One region of the Thioalbus denitrificans genome, then DNA from elsewhere that is predicted to be linked to it. Evidence: predicted binding sites of a transcription regulator. Region 1 holds the regulator's gene; the other holds the start of a gene.
The links. The regulator FNR, encoded in region 1, switches genes on or off when oxygen is low (the NO sensors DNR and NnrR bind a similar motif). The targets are predictions, from matches to a motif close to TTGATNTANATCAA.
Positions count from the first base shown of each region.

Region 2: a site for FNR is predicted at 4,973-4,986, ahead of DFQ59_RS00870 (OmpW/AlkL family protein). Genes of this name have one in related genera too.

Region 1 covers NZ_QPJY01000001.1:583,090-590,807, reverse strand. Annotated here, with positions in the region: gene ccoN (cytochrome-c oxidase, cbb3-type subunit I) at 1-265, opposite strand, end outside; gene DFQ59_RS02800 (helix-turn-helix domain-containing protein) at 670-1,425, opposite strand; gene fnr (fumarate/nitrate reduction transcriptional regulator Fnr) at 1,460-2,218, opposite strand; gene hisB (imidazoleglycerol-phosphate dehydratase HisB) at 2,463-3,053, shown strand; gene hisH (imidazole glycerol phosphate synthase subunit HisH) at 3,090-3,740, shown strand; gene hisA (1-(5-phosphoribosyl)-5-[(5-phosphoribosylamino)methylideneamino]imidazole-4-carboxamide isomerase) at 3,822-4,577, shown strand; gene hisF (imidazole glycerol phosphate synthase subunit HisF) at 4,582-5,355, shown strand; gene DFQ59_RS02770 (DJ-1 family glyoxalase III) at 5,436-5,987, opposite strand; gene DFQ59_RS02765 (divergent polysaccharide deacetylase family protein) at 6,057-6,842, opposite strand; gene DFQ59_RS02760 (S41 family peptidase) at 6,847-7,718, opposite strand, start outside.
Region 2 covers NZ_QPJY01000001.1:191,914-199,631, reverse strand. Annotated here, with positions in the region: gene DFQ59_RS00905 (lysophospholipid acyltransferase family protein) at 1-178, opposite strand, end outside; gene DFQ59_RS00900 (hypothetical protein) at 275-505, opposite strand; gene DFQ59_RS00895 (tRNA 2-thiocytidine biosynthesis TtcA family protein) at 513-1,310, opposite strand; gene DFQ59_RS00890 (rhodanese-like domain-containing protein) at 1,463-1,891, shown strand; gene DFQ59_RS00885 (TIGR00266 family protein) at 1,959-2,954, opposite strand; gene DFQ59_RS00880 (2'-5' RNA ligase family protein) at 3,149-3,691, shown strand; gene DFQ59_RS00875 (cation diffusion facilitator family transporter) at 3,716-4,687, opposite strand; gene DFQ59_RS00870 (OmpW/AlkL family protein) at 5,133-5,792, shown strand; gene DFQ59_RS00865 (MgtC/SapB family protein) at 6,135-7,397, shown strand; gene pepN (aminopeptidase N) at 7,622-7,718, shown strand, end outside.

The sequences.
Region 1 (7,718 bases):
CGCGTACGCCGCAGGTGCGCTGCACGCTGTAGAAACCGGTGGCCATCAGAACGCAGCCGCCAAAGGCAAAAATCACGGCGTTGGTGTGCAGCGGACGCAGACGCCCGAAGCTCAACCAGGGATTGTCCAGGTTGAGCACCGGCCAGGCCAGCTCCGATGCGATATAGACGCCCACCAGGGCGCCCACCACCAGGTACACCACCGCCATGACGGTGAACCATCGTACAACGTCAAAGTTGTACTTTTGCTCCACTGTCGCTTCCACCACGGTTGTTCTCCTCGTTTCTTAGAGTGTGTGCAAATTGCGCAGATTTCCTACGGGCTCCTGCTGCGGCCTGACCAGCCCTCCCCGACTCCGGCCGCGTGGGTATCGAAATTCCAGGGCGCACACACCCCCGCCCCTTCACCCACATTCTGTAATGATTTAGCACAGGCGCGAATTGTTTCCAGTCGGCCTGCCGAGGACGGTCGGCAACCGTCCATTTCGTGCACGGAAGTTGGCACTGGATGCCATATTAGCGGACAACGATACGTGAACATTGATCTTTGTCAATGTTTCGACTGATCGGTCGCAAGTTGTACCCGGGGGCGGGAAGGTGGGGTCGGAGGCGCCCCGGGGGCGCCTCCGCTGAATCAATACATCCTATTGTTTTATTTGATATTCCAGAATCAGTCGCGAACCTTTGCCAGCAACTGGAGAGCGGTCCGGTTGAGAATCCGCAACTGCTTGCCGCTGACCGAGAGCAGCCCCTCGGCCTGGAAGCGCTTGAACATCCGGCTCACCGTTTCCACCGCCAGGCCGAGGTAGCTGGCGATGTCCTGGCGCGACATGGCGAGACGGAAAGCCTCGGAGGGGAAGCCGCGCACTTCGAGGCGGCGGGAGACGTTGAGAACGAAGGCGGCCAGGCGCTCCTCGGCCGAGGGACGGGAGGAGACCAGCAGCAGACGGGACTGCTCTCCGATCTTCTCGCTCATGGCCTTGATCATCTGCTCGCGGAACTCCGCGAGGCGCACGCCGGAACGCTCGAGTTCGCGGAACTGCAGCTGGCAGACGCTGCTGTCCTCCAGCGCCTTCACGGTGTACTGATGGCGGTTGCCCTTCAGGGCGTCAAGCCCGATCAGCTCTCCGGGAAAGTGGAATGACGTGACCTGTTCCTCGCCCGTGTCCAGCAGCGTGTAGCTCTTGAAGGCGCCGGACTTGACCGCGTAGACGGCCTGAAGCTGCTGACCGTGGCGATAGAGGGTTTCACCCTTGGGAATGCGCGTGCGCCGGGAGAGGACGCCCGCCAGGGGTTCGGAGCGCTCGCCCTGGGGATCGATGACGGTGAGCAGACGCAGGAAGCCGAACAGCCCGCACTCTTCGCAGGCGACCTCGGTCTTGGTCCCGTGCTTCCCTGCAGGGGTTGGTGAACACTGTTCTGGCATGACGGGATCCGGGTTGCGGGTTGAAACCAGGCACTCAGCGCTCGCTCTGCGGCACCTCCGCACTGTCGATGCGCTGACTGCCGGAAAGGGCCGTGTCCCCGGCCAGCAGGGACAGACGGTCGATATCGTGGATGCGGATTCGGCGCCGCTCCACGCGCAGCAGGCCATCCTGCTGGAAGCGTGTGAACAGGCGGCTGACCGTCTCCACCGCCAGCCCGAGATAGTTCCCGATGTCGCTGCGGGACATGCTCAGGTTGTAGTCGGTGGCGGAGAAGCCGCGTTGGCGGAAGCGGATGGCCAGGGAGAGCAGGAATGCCGCCAGGCGCTCCTCGGCGCTCTTCTTGCCGAGCAGCAGCAGCAGCAGCTCGTCGTTGAGCAGCTCCCGGCTCATGACCCGCAGCATCTGCCGCTGCAGGCCCGGCACCCGGGCGCCCATGCGCTCGAAATCCTGGAAGGAGAATTCGCAGATGCTCGAGCTCTCCAGGGCCTTGGCCGAGCTCGGGTGGCGACCGAGGCTGATGGCGTCCAGCGCCACCAGCTCCCCCGGCAGGTAGAAGCCGGTCACCTGCTCGCGGCCGTCCTGCATGATGGTATAGGTCTTCAGCGATCCCGAGCGTACCGCGTAGATGGCATGGAACGGCGCGCCGCCGCGGAACAGCATTTCACCCCGCTTGAGCGAACGCCGGGCGGTGATCACCTCGTCCAGCAGGGCCAGCTCGTCCTCGCCGATACCCAGCGGCAGGCAGAGCTGGAACAGGGTGCAGTCCTGACAGGCGATACGCTTGTCAGCCACCGCCGCGCCGCCGGGGCCTGCCACACTGAGTTTCACATTGCCGGCCATCGATACCTCGAGGTCCTGAGCCGTGCCCATAAATCACCGTATTACCTTATTATGGTGCCGATTATTGATGTGGATCAATCATAGTCTTCATCCGACCGCGCCGGACCTCCCCAGCGGTGATCCGAATGCGGTTCACGCCCGCCGGCCTTGAGGGTATCCTATAAGGCTTGTGCAATCCGAATGCGTACCCGGCACCATGACCCAGCGCAACGCCCGCATCAACCGCGAGACCCTGGAAACCCAGGTCACCGTCAGCATCGACCTGGACGGCACGGGCACGGCCCGCATCGATACCGGCATCCCGTTCCTCGACCACATGCTCGATCAGGTGGCGCGGCACGGGCTCATCGATATCGAAATCGAGGCCCGCGGCGACCTGCACATCGATGCCCACCACACGGTGGAGGATATCGGCATCACCCTCGGCCAGGCCTTGGCCCAGGCCCTGGGCGACAAGCGCGGCATCCGCCGCTACGGACATGCCTATGTGCCCCTGGACGAGGCGCTCTCGCGGGTGGTGGTGGACTTCTCCGGCCGTCCCGGCCTGGAGTACCACGTGGAGTACCCGCGCGCGCGCATCGGCGATTTCGACGTGGACCTGTTCCGGGAGTTCTTCCAGGGGCTGGTCAACCACGCCCGCATCACCCTGCACCTCGATGCCCTGCGCGGCAGCAACGCCCACCATGTGGCGGAGACCCTGTTCAAGGCCCTCGGCCGGGCGCTGCGCATGGCCGCGGAACCCGATCCCCGGGCCCAGGGCATCCCCTCCACCAAGGGCGTTCTCTGAACCCTTCTTCCGACCACAGCCACGGTACAGTACGGCATGAGCAGCGTCGCGGTAATCGATTACGGCATGGGCAACCTGCGCTCGGTATCCAAGGCCCTGGAGCACATGGCCCCGGCGGGAACCCGCGTGCGGGTCACGGACGTGGAGCAGGAGATTCTCTCCGCCGATCGCGTGGTCTTCCCCGGGGTGGGCGCCGCCCGCGACTGCATGGAGGAGATCCGGTCCCGCGGCCTGGAGGATGTGGTCCGCGAGGCGGCCGCCGGCAAGCCCTTCCTCGGCATCTGCATGGGCATGCAGGTGCTCCTTGAACACAGCGAGGAGAACGGCGGCACGCCCTGCCTCGGCGTTCTGCCCGGCGCGGTCCGGTACTTCGGTGAGCGGCTCTCCGATCCCCGCAGCGGGGAGCGGCTGAAGATCCCCCACATGGGCTGGAACCAGGTGCGGCAGACCCGGCCGCACCCGCTGTGGAACGGAATCGCCCAGGACACGCGCTTCTACTTCGTGCACAGCTACTACGTGGATCCCGCCGACGCGGCGCTCAGCGCGGCCAGCACCGAGTACGGGCTGCGCTTCACCGCGGCGGTGGCCCGGGACAACCTCTTCGCCGTCCAGTTCCACCCGGAGAAGAGCCAGCAGGCAGGACTGCAACTGCTGGCGAACTTCCTGGCCTGGGACGGGACGGACTGAGCCGCGCCGGCAACCGGCCGCCGGAGCGACGGACAACAGGCCGGACAGACAACCCGAGACCCGAACGAGGATGGACGTTCCATGCTGGTAATTCCCGCCATCGACCTGAAGGAAGGCAAATGCGTGCGCCTGCGCCAGGGGCGCATGGAGGACGAGACCATATTCTCCGCGGATCCCGTCGCCGTCGCCGGCCGCTGGGTGGAGGCCGGCGCCCGGCGCCTGCACATCGTCGACCTCGACGGCGCCTTCGCCGGACGCCCGGTCAACGCCGAGATCATCCACCGCATTGCCGAAGCCTTTCCCGAGCTGCCCATCCAGGTGGGCGGCGGCATCCGCGACGAGGACACCATCCAGACCTACCTGGATGCCGGCGTGAGCTATGCCATCATCGGCACCAAGGCCATCAACGCCCCCCACTTCATCTCCGACATCTGCCTCGAGTTCCCGGGCCACATCATCGTCGGCCTCGACGCCAAGGAGGGGAAGGTGGCCATCGACGGCTGGTCGAAGCTCTCGCGCCACGATGTCATCGACCTGGCCCAGCGGTTCGAGAAGGACGGCGTGGAGGCCATCGTCTACACCGACATCGGCCGCGACGGCATGCTGAGCGGCGTCAACGTGGAGGCGACCGTCAAGCTGGCGCAGTCGGTCAACATCCCCGTCATCGCCTCCGGCGGCATCAGCAGCCTGGAGGACATCCGCGCCCTGTGCGAGACCGGCGAGCCCGGCATCATCGGCGCCATCACCGGCCGGGCCCTCTACGAGGGCACCCTCGACCTCGGCGAGGCCCAGCGCCTGGCCGACGAGCTCGGCCCCGCCGCACCCCCGGCGGCCTGACGTCATGGGACTCGCCAAGCGCATCATCCCGTGCCTGGACGTGGACAACGGCCGGGTCGTCAAGGGCGTGAAGTTCGTCGATATCCGCGACGCCGGCGACCCGGTGGAGATCGCCCGCCGCTACGACACGGAAGGGGCCGACGAGCTCACCTTCCTGGACATCACCGCCAGCTCCGATGACCGCGAGACCATGGTGCACGTGGTGGAGCAGGTGGCGAGCCAGGTCTTCATCCCCCTCACCGTGGGCGGCGGTATCCGCACCGTGGCCGACATCCGGCGCATGCTCAACGCCGGCGCCGACAAGGTGGCCATCAACACCGCCGCGGTCTTCAACCCCGGGTTCGTGGGCGAGGCCGCCGCGCGCTTCGGCTCCCAGTGCATCGTGGTGGCCATCGACGCCAAGCAGGTCAGCGGCGCGGACGAGCCGCCGCGCTGGGAGATCTTCACCCACGGCGGCCGCAAGCCCACCGGCATCGACGCGGTGGAGTGGGCGCGGCGCATGGTGGCCCTGGGGGCGGGGGAAATCCTGCTCACCAGCATGGACCGCGACGGCACCCGCAGCGGCTTCGACCTGGCGCTCACCCGGGCCATCTGCGAAGCGGTGAGCGTGCCGGTCATCGCCTCCGGCGGCGTGGGCAACCTGGATCACCTGGCCGAGGGCGTGCTGGAGGGCAAGGCCGACGCCGTGCTCGCCGCCAGCATCTTCCACTTCGCCGAGCACACCATCGAAGAGGCCAAGCGCCGCATGGCCGAGCGCGGCATCGAAGTCCGGCTGTAAGTGAGCAAGTGATCAGTTGCCAGTTTCCGGTAGCCAGTAGAGGGCTTCGGCCACACAATCACTGGTCACTGGCAACTGCCCTATGGCCTCTGCAACGCCGCCTCCACCTGCTCGCGGGTGGCGCGATCGGCGAGCAGCTCAATGAGGGCGAGGGCGAAGTCCATGGCGGTGCCGGGCCCCCGGGAGGTGACCACCTTCCCGTCCACCACCACTGCGGCCGCCTCGAGCGCCACGTCGGGCAGGTCGAGCCGCTCCAGCACCCCGGGGAAGGCGGTGGCGCGGCGGCCGGACAGCAGCCCCGCGCTGGCCAGCACCTTGGGCGCGGCGCAGATGGCGGCGGTATAGCGTCCGCTCTCGGCCATCCGTCCCACCAGCTCCCGCACCCGCGGATCGCGGTCCAGGTGATCCGCACCCGGCAGCCCGCCGGGCAGGACCAGCATGTCGAATTCCCGCTCCAGCACCGTGTCCAGTTCCGCGTCGGGCACCACCACCGTGCCCCGGCTCGCCGTGACCGGCCCGGGCGCGAGCCCCGCCGTGACCACCTCGATGGCGGCCCGGCGCAACAGGTCCACCACCGTGACCGCCTCGATCTCCTCGAAGCCCGGCGCCAGGGGAATCAGAACGCTTGGCATGTTGAGAACCTCCTCTCGTCCATGGTCGACAGCAATCATTGACTGACCGGCGCGGACCGCGACAATCGCTCAGTCGGCGGGCCGACCGGCGGCAACCCACGGCAGTTCGGGCGGACCAGGTCGCGTGGAGGGCTCCAGGATCTCCGTCACCGGCACCAGCTCCACCCCCCGCGCGCGCAGCTGCGGCAGCACCCGCTCCAGGTAGGCCAGCGTGACCGGGTGCGGGTGGCCGATACCCACCGCGCTGCCCTGCTGCCGGGCCCGGGCGATCAGGCGCTCGAACTCCGCCGCCACGGCCGCCGGCTCCGGGTCATGGTCCAGGAACACATCCCGCTGCCGGTACGGGACCCCGATCTCCGCGGCGAGTTGCGCGGCGACGGTGGCGGGCGTGGTGCGGGAGTCGACGAAATAGAGCCCGTAGGCGCGCAGGGCCCGCATGAGCCAGGCCATCGCCCCGGGATGGCGGGTAAGCAGGCTGCCCATGTGGTTGTTGACACCCCGGGCATGGGGCACGCTGACCAGATCCTCGCGCAGGGTGCGCAGGAACTGGTACCGGTCCATGTGCAGACCGATGCCGCCGGGGCCCAGCGGCGCGCCGCCGAGCGCCTCCAGCGGCAGGTGCAGCATCACCCCCTTGCCGCGCTCGTGGGCCGCGCGGGCCAGGCGCGCCCCGTGGGGGGTCCGGGGCAGGATCGCCAGGGTCACCGGACCGGGCAGGGCCACCGCCCGCAGGCCGGCGGCCCGGTCGTTGCCGAGATCATCGATGATGAGCGCGATGCGCGCCTCGCCGGCCGCTGCCGCCTGCACCAGCGACAGCAGCAGGCACAGCAGCAGCGGCAGGCGGGCCCGCGGCATCGCCTCAGCGGCGGCGCTGCTCGAGGATGTTCAGCCCCTTCAGCAGGTTCAGCGCCTCGTAGAGCTGGTAGTCGGTCCGCGCCAGGGAGAGCTGCTCCTCGCCGGTGGCCGGGGCCTGCTCACCTGCCGGCCCGGCGCCCTTTTTCCCGGCACCCTCCCCGTCCTTCGGCTTCGCATCGCCGTTGGCCAGGTGGCGGGTGAGGTCCGCTTCCTTCAGCCGCGCCACCCCGTCATCGACCACGTCGCCCACCTTCACGTTCTCCACGGTGATGTCCGGGGTGATGCCCTCGGCCTGGATGGAACGGCCGCTGGGGGTGTAGTAGCGGGCGGTGGTGAGCTTGAGCGCCGAGTTGTTGGTCAGGGGCAGGATGGTCTGCACCGAACCCTTGCCGAAGGTCTTGGTGCCCATGATCACGGCCCGCTTCTGGTCCTGCAGGGCGCCGGCGACGATCTCCGAGGCCGAGGCGGAGCCGCCGTTCACCAGCACCACCATGGGCGCGCCCTTGAGCACATCCTGGGGACGGGCATTGAAGCGCAGCTCGGAGTCGCTGGCCCGGCCCTCGGTGTAGACGATGGTGCCCTGCTCGAGGAAGGCATCGGAGACGGCGACCGCGGCATTGAGCACGCCGCCGGGGTTGTTGCGCAGGTCCAGCACCACGCCCTTGAGCTGATCGCCGGCCTCCCGCTTGAGCCCGTCGATGGCCTCGATCAGGTTGTCGCCGGTATGGGCCTGGAACTGGCTGATGCGCAGGTAGCCGTAACCCTCCTCCAGCATCCGGCTCTTGACGCTCTTGACCCGGATGATGTCCCGCTTGAGGGTGATCTGGAACGGTTTCTCCGTTCCCTCGCGCACGATGGTGAGGACGATTTCGGTGC
Region 2 (7,718 bases), 390 kb from region 1:
CGCGCTCCCGGGCCGGTAGATCCGGCAGGCAGTGTTCCAGGTTGATCCGGGTGATGCGGCGCATGTCGCCGGGGAGCCAGCCGAGCAGCCGGCCCAGGCCGGCGCCGACGCCCTGCGCCAGCCGCAGGGGCAGGGCGGACAGCAGGTGCAGCAACGCGGTGATGAGAAAGGCCTTCATGCCGTCAGACAGTGATCATCCCTGGTGCAGTGGAGGAGGGGATCCGACCGCCGGCGGGGCGGCAGGGCAGGGTTCCGCAACTCGGTCCGACACGGCTCAGTCCTCCATCTCCGCGGAGTAGTCGGTGTCCAGCACGACCCGCGCACGGGCCGCGTCCTCCGGCCGCACCTGCAATTTAATGCCCCCCACGGCGATGCTGTAGAGCCAGTCGGTCTGCACCAGGTGCTCGTCGGCCAGCCAGGCCTCGATGCCCTCCGCCCGGAGCCGCCCCAGGGCGATGTGGGCATCGGTCATGAGATCGAAGGTGGCCACCGTCAGCAGTCCCATCCGGACCTCAGGCGCTGCGGCGCAGCCCCGTGCGCGGCGCCGCCTCCGCGCCGTCGCCGGGGATGCCCTCCGCCGTCACCATCAGGGGCCGCATGGCGGTCAGCAGGCTGCGGAACAGGGCCCGGTTGTCGCGCTCCTCCCGGGCCAGGAGCTGCTTCATGTGGACGCGCTGGGTGGGCATGCTGAAGCAGGCGGGACAGTTGTCGTGGATTACCGGCAGCGGCGCCTCGGCGGCGAAGGCTGCGGTCTGGCGCTCGCGCACGTAGACCAGCGGCCGGATGATGCGCAGGTCGCCGGCATCGTTGCGGTAATGGGCCTTCATGGTCTGCAGCCGGCCGCCATGGAAGGCGGACATCAGGAAGCTCTCCGCCAGGTCGTCCAGGTGCTGGGCCAGGGCCAGGACGTTGTAGCCCTGCTCGCGGCAGGCCGTGTAGAGGATGCCGCGCTTCATGCGCGCGCAGTAGGCGCAGAAGGAGTCGCCCCGCAGGCGGGTCCGCGCCTCCTCGGCGATGGGCTGCTCCCGGTAGAGGTAGGGCACGCCCATCTCCGCCAGGATCGCCTTCAGCCGGCCCGGCTCGAAGCCCTCGATCTGCGGATCCACCGTCGCCGCCGCCACCTCGAAGCGCACCGGCGCATGGCGCTGCAGGTGCAGCAGCACGTGCAGCAGGGTAAGCGAGTCCTTGCCTCCGGAGAGGCCGAGCAGGATCCGATCCCCGTCCCGTATCATCCGGTAATCGGCGATGGCCCGCCCCACCAGGCGCAGCAGGCTCTTGGGCGGGCGGATGTAGGCGGGATAATCACTCATGGCGCTGACGGACACCGGAAGGCGGTGGGATGTCCGCTACTTTATCAGAAACAGTTCAGCCGGGCTTTTCATTGATACATCCATCAAATATTCTTATTCATTCATAAGCGGGAACAGAGAGGCCGGACCACCGGCCGGGAAGAGAGACTGCCATGACCGAACACCATCTGAAGAATCTCACCTCCCAGCAGGCCTGGAAGCTGCTGGAGGAGGATCACCGCGCGGTGCTCATCGATATCCGTTCCACGATGGAATACCTGTTCGTGGGCCACCCCAAGGGCTCGGTGCACGTGCCCTGGATCGACGAGCCGGACTGGACCGTGAATCCCCATTTCGTCACCGAGGTGCGCAAGGTGCTGCTCGGCGGCGTGGTGTGCGAACTGGACGAGGGCTGCGCCCCGGTCATCCTCATCTGCCGCAGCGGCAAGCGCTCGAAGGAGGCCGGCAAGGCGCTCATCGAGGCGGGTTTCCCGGCCGTCTTCCACGTGGACGAGGGCTTCGAGGGCGAGCTGGACGACCAGCACCACCGCAGCACGCTCGGCGGCTGGCGCTACCACGGCCTGCCGTGGGAGCAGTGCTGAGGCTTCGCCCGTGAGGTGTGAAGGGTAAGGAGCGGGATGCCGGAGCAGCGATCCGGCACCATCCGGCTCAGCTGTTGAAGCGGTCGCCGAAGAGATCGCCGAGGCCGCCGATGACCGAGCCCTCGCCCTTGCCGCCGCCGTGCTGGGGGGCGTTGGCGAGCATCCGGCCTGCGAGGCGCGAGAAGGGCAGCGACTGCAGCCACACCCTGCCGGGGCCGCGCAGCACGGCGAAGAAGATGCCCTCGCCGCCGAACAGGGCCGACTTGATCCCCCCCACCTGCTGGATATCGAACGCCACCTGGCCCTCGTAGGCCACCACGCAGCCGGTGTCCACGTGCAGCACCTCGCCCGGACCCAGCTCCCGCTCCACCACCGTGCCGCCGGCATGGACGAACACCAGCCCGTCCCCCTCCAGCTTCTGCATGATGAAGCCCTCGCCGCCGAACAGGCCGGTGAGGATCTTCCGCTGGAACTGGATGCCGATGGAGACCCCGCGGGCGGCGCACAGGAAGCTGTCCTTCTGGCACACCAGCAGCCCGCCCACGTTCGCCAGCGACACCGGGATGATGTTGCCGGGGTAGGGGGCGGCGAAGGCCACGTGGGCCTTGCCCTGGCCGGTGTGGGTGAAGACCGTGGTGAACAGGCTCTCGCCGGTCAGCAGCCGCTTGCCCGCCCCCATGAGCTTGCCCATGAAGGAGCCGTCGCCGGAGCTGGAGCCGTCGCCGAAGACACTCTCCATCTGGATGGAGGGGGCCTTGTACATCATCGCCCCGGCCTCGGCCACGGCGCTCTCGCCCGGATCGAGCTCCACCTCCACGTACTGCATCTCGTGGCCCATGATGCGGAAATCGATTTCGTCGGCGCCGCGCACCGTGGGCGGCGGCGGCGCGACCGCCGGGGCCGCCGCGCCGGAGAGCTCGCCCACCTGGCGGATGGGCAGCCACTCGGCGAACCCCTCCCGCCATACATGACCCTCCGGCCGTGACGCCGCCTGGGCCCGTGCCCGGGCGTCGTCCAGGGGTCCGATCTGGTCGCCGTCATAGCTGAAATACCATTGCGACATGCACTACCTCCTTGTCTGGAAAACCATCAGCCTGCAGCCGCGTCGAACATCTCCATGCTCCCGATCATGACGGCGCGCCGGATTGTACCGGTCGCGCCCGTTCCCGTTGTCGCCCTGTTGTGCAATCCTTGCCGCAGGACCCGGTGCACCGCCCGCCCATCCCGAACCCGACCCGGGTCGCCGAGGCGTCCGCCATGCCGGAGACCACACACAGGAGCGCGGTGGCCATCCTGCCGCCGACGGCCTGCTGGCCGCCCATCGAGGCCATCCGCGCGGTCCACGATCGCCGGTTCCGGCGCTGGATGCCCCATATCAACCTGATCTACCCCTTCGCGCCGGAGCATCTCCTGCCCGGACTGGCCGGGCGTCTCGCGGCGACGGCCGCGGCGATTGCACCGTTCCCCGTGCGGCTGGAGCGGTTCGGCCTGTTCCGCCACCGCCAGGGCCGCTGCACCCTGTGGCTGGCGCCGGAGCCGGCCACCGCCCTGGTGCGCCTGCAGGCCGCCCTCGCCCAGGCCGCTCCCGGCTACGGTGAACGCCGCCCCGGCACGTTCCGCCCGCACCTCAGCGTGGGCCAGGCACCGGCGGGGCGGGCGGAAACGCTGCTCGCGGCGCTGCAGGCGGACTGGCAGCCCCTGGCGTTCACCGTGACGGAGATCAGCATCATCTGCCGGGGTGAACCGCCGGAGGACCGCTTCCGGGTCAGCCGATTGATCCGGCTGGGCGGCCCGGCCTGAGGAACACGGACCGCGGGCGGCGCCTCACCCCCCGGTGGTGGCGGCCGACTGCGCCGGCCCCGGACAGGGAGCCTCCGGCGGCGGCTGGCCCCGGCGCCTGGCCTCCGCCTCCACGAACACCCGGCGCACGCCGGGGAAGGAGGCCTTGATGTCGCGATCGAGCGCGCAAATGGTCGTCTCCAGCGCAGCGGCGGGCAGATCGTCGGCGAAATCGACGCTGATGTTGACCAGGATGAACTCCGGACCCATGTGCAGGGTGAGCACCTCGTTCACGTGCTCCACGCCCGGACGCAGGCGCACCAGGGCGCGGATGCCGTCCACCACCCGGCGGTTCGCACTCTCGCCGATCAGCAGTCCGTGGGTCTCCCATGCCAGCCAGGCGGCCGTGCCGCCGAGAATCAGGCCGATGATCACGGAAGCCGCCCCGTCCCACAGCGGATTGCCGGTCAACTGGGCCAGCAGGATGCCGAAAAAGGCCACCAGCAGGCCGAGCATGGCGGCGGAATCCTCGAACAGCACCACGAACAGGGAGGGGTCCTTGCCCCGCTGCACCGCCTCGATGTAGCCCCACTTGCCCTTGCCGCGCCTGAACTCGCGCAGGGCGAACGCCCAGGCGCCGCCCTCGAACAGCAGCGCCAGGCCCAGCACCACGTAGTTCACCAGCGGATTCTCCACCGCTACCGGGCGAAGCATGTGCTGCACCCCCTCGTAGAGGGAGACGCCGGCGCCCACCGCGAAGATGAGAATGGCCACCACGAAGCTCCAGAAGTAGACCTCCTTGCCGTGACCGAAGGGGAAGCGGGCGTCGGCGGGCCGGCCGGCGCGGCGCAGTCCGTGGAGCAGCAGGACCTGGTTGCCGGTATCCACCACGGAGTGGATCCCCTCCGAGAGCATGGCCGAGCTGCCGGTGATGGCGGCGGCCGCGAACTTCGTCAGGGCAATCAGGCCGTTGCCGGCCAGGGCGGCGAGAATGACCTTCTTCGACGAACCTGCCATGGTCCGGGTCTCCGGCGGAGGGGGGCGGAAAGGCTCCATTGTAACGCGATGCGAAAGGGAGGGAGGCAAGCCTTGATCTCTCGTTCAGGGCAAGTGGTGACCCGCCTGGAACATCCATCGATGGGCACCGGCGGCGCATCACACAACAAACACAAACGAGGCCAGGGAAAAAAGTTGCCTGGTCGGATGAATCCGACCCTACGCATTCACGCACTCACGCATTCACGCATTCACGCACTCACGCACTCACGCACTCACGCACTCACGCACCAACAATACCCATATTTGATTTGTGTCATTGTTTTGTGAACTGGTTCACATAAAACTCACCCGGTCGGCATTGCGCCGACCTTGCGGCACAAGGCATGGAAAGCGCGTTTCCGTGCCGCGCACACCTATCCAAGGGGCGCATGGTGGCCCCGAAACGACTCGAGGGAGGTCGTAGATGAAGCTTGCAAAGAATTCCTGTGTGATGGCCGTGGCCGCTGGCCTGGCCCTGATGAGCTCCAGCGCCCTGGCCGTGGAGGCGGGCAACATCCTGGTCCGTGCGGGTGCGGCCCATGTCTCCCCCAACACCAGCAGCGAAGATTTCAAGGACAGCGACGGCGACCCCACCGGCATCAAGGTGGACGTGGGCAGCAACACCCAGCTCGGTCTCAACTTCACCTACATGGTGACCGACAACATCGGTGTCGAGCTCCTGGCCGCCACCCCCTTCAAGCACTCCATCAAGGGCGCCGGCACCCTGTCGGGCGCCGGTACCATCGGCGAGACCAAGCACCTCCCGCCGACCGTGACCGTGCAGTACCACATCAATCCCCAGGGTGCCGTGCGGCCCTACGTGGGCGCGGGCATCAACTACACCACGTTCTTCGAAACCAAGGGCAAGGGGGCTCTGGCGGGTACCGACATCTCCCTCGACGACTCCTGGGGCCTGGCCGGCGTGGCGGGCGTGGATGTTGATCTCGGCAGCGGCTTCTTCCTGAACGGCGCCGCCTATTACGCCGACATCAACACCGACGCCAACGTCGGCAACGGCACCTACCAGGGTGAGGTGGAGATCGATCCCTGGGTCTTCATGGTGGGCGTCGGCACCAGCTTCTGAGCGGACGTTACCCCGCTCGACCCTGCGCGGGTGGGTGCCGTCATCCCGGCCCCACCCGCACCGTACCGGCAGGGCCGGGAGATCCCCGCCCTGCCCGGTTCCGGTCCCTGCACCGGCCTGATCAGCCCCGGCCGAACGGCCGTTCCCGGCGGCATGGCGCCGAGGGCGCACGCCGCGCGAACCCGCCACAGCTCCCCGCAGAAGACGCAGACCCCGGGCGTCAGCCCCGCCCCGCGGGGGAAACGCCTTCTGCTCCATCCCCCCGGCCTCCGGCCGGGCAATGCACGGCCGCGGCGCCCCGGACAGGTGCTATTGCGCGAATCCACGCGTTAGTATCCGTTCATGACCCAGCTGGAACTCTTCCTCGATCTCGGACTGGCGCTGGCCATCGGCCTGCTCATCGGCGTGGAGCGGGGCTGGAAGACCCGCGAGGCGGAGGAGGGTGGACGCTTCGCCGGCCTGCGCACCTTCGGCCTCATCGGGCTGCTGGGCGGGGTGTGGGGGCTCATCGCCCGCGAGGTGGATCCCCTGCTGCTCGGCTTCGCCCTGCTCGGCTTCACCGGGCTGATGGGACTGGGCTACTACCTCGGCGTCCAGCGCGACCGGGATTACGGCTTCACCACCGAGGCCGCCGCCCTGGTCGCCTTCGCCCTCGGGGCGCTGGTGCAGCTGGGATATCCCGCGGCGGCGGCCGCCATGGCGGTGGTGACGGTCACCCTGCTGAGCTTCAAGGTGGTGGTGCACGGCTGGCTGCGGCGGCTGGAGCCCCAGGAACTCAACGCGACCCTGCAGCTGCTGCTGATCTCGGTGGTGCTGCTGCCCATCCTGCCCGACCGGGGCTACGGCCCCTGGCAGGCGCTCAATCCCTACATCATCTGGTGGATGGTGGTGCTCATCGCCGCCATCTCCCTGTTCGGCTACTTCGCCGTCAAGATCGCCGGTCCGGACCGCGGCATCCTCTTCACCTCCGCCTTCGGCGGGCTGGCCGCCTCCACCGCGGTGACCCTGAGCCTGGCGCGCATGGGGCGGGAGAACGCCGAGCTGCAGCCCCTGCTGGCCGCCGGGGTGCTGCTCGCCTCCAGCACCATGTTCCCGCGCCTGCTGCTGGTGGTGGCCGCCGTCAGCCCGGCGTTGCTGCCCACGCTGCTGGTGCCCGTGGGCGTCATGGCGGTGGTGGGTTACGCGGCGGCGCTGCTGCTGTGGCGCAGCGCCGCGCGGCTGCCGGCCCGGGTGCGCCTGTCCCACCCCTTCGAGCTGGCCACGGCGGTGAAGTTCGGCGCCGTGCTGGCACTGGTGATGCTGCTCTCGGTGGCCCTGCGGGAATGGTACGGCGATCTCGGCGTCTACCTGCTCGCCGCGGCCTCCGGCATCGCCGACGTGGACGCCATCACCCTGTCGCTGGCCGGCATGGTGCCCGGGACCCTGCTGGCGGGCGTGGCGGCCTACGGCATCGTCATCGCCGCCCTGGTGAACACGACGGTGAAGGGCCTCCTGGTGGTGTTCATCGCCGGCGGCAGCATGGCCCGGCGCACCGCCCTGGCCGTGACCGCGGTGGTACTCTCCGGCATGGCCGCCACCCTGGCCACCGCCCCCATGGCGGGGTGAGGGCTCCAACAGCCAGGCGCCTCCGCCGTTCGATCCCGTTCCAGGCCCGGGCACCGGTCCATCCCCTCCCCGGAACACGGAACACGGAACACGGAACACCACGGGACCATCCCACCCTCGCCAATCCTGGACAACCCTTCGGTCCGGGGGGTGAAGCGGCCCGCGGCGGGGCGCTACAATCCACGACACTCACCCCTGATTCACCATCCCCCACAGGCCCCGTCATGAGAGAAGCCACGCCCAGGACCATCCGCCGCGAGGACTACACCCCGCCCCCCTATTTCGTGGAGCATGCCGATCTCGGCTTCGAGCTGGGCGACC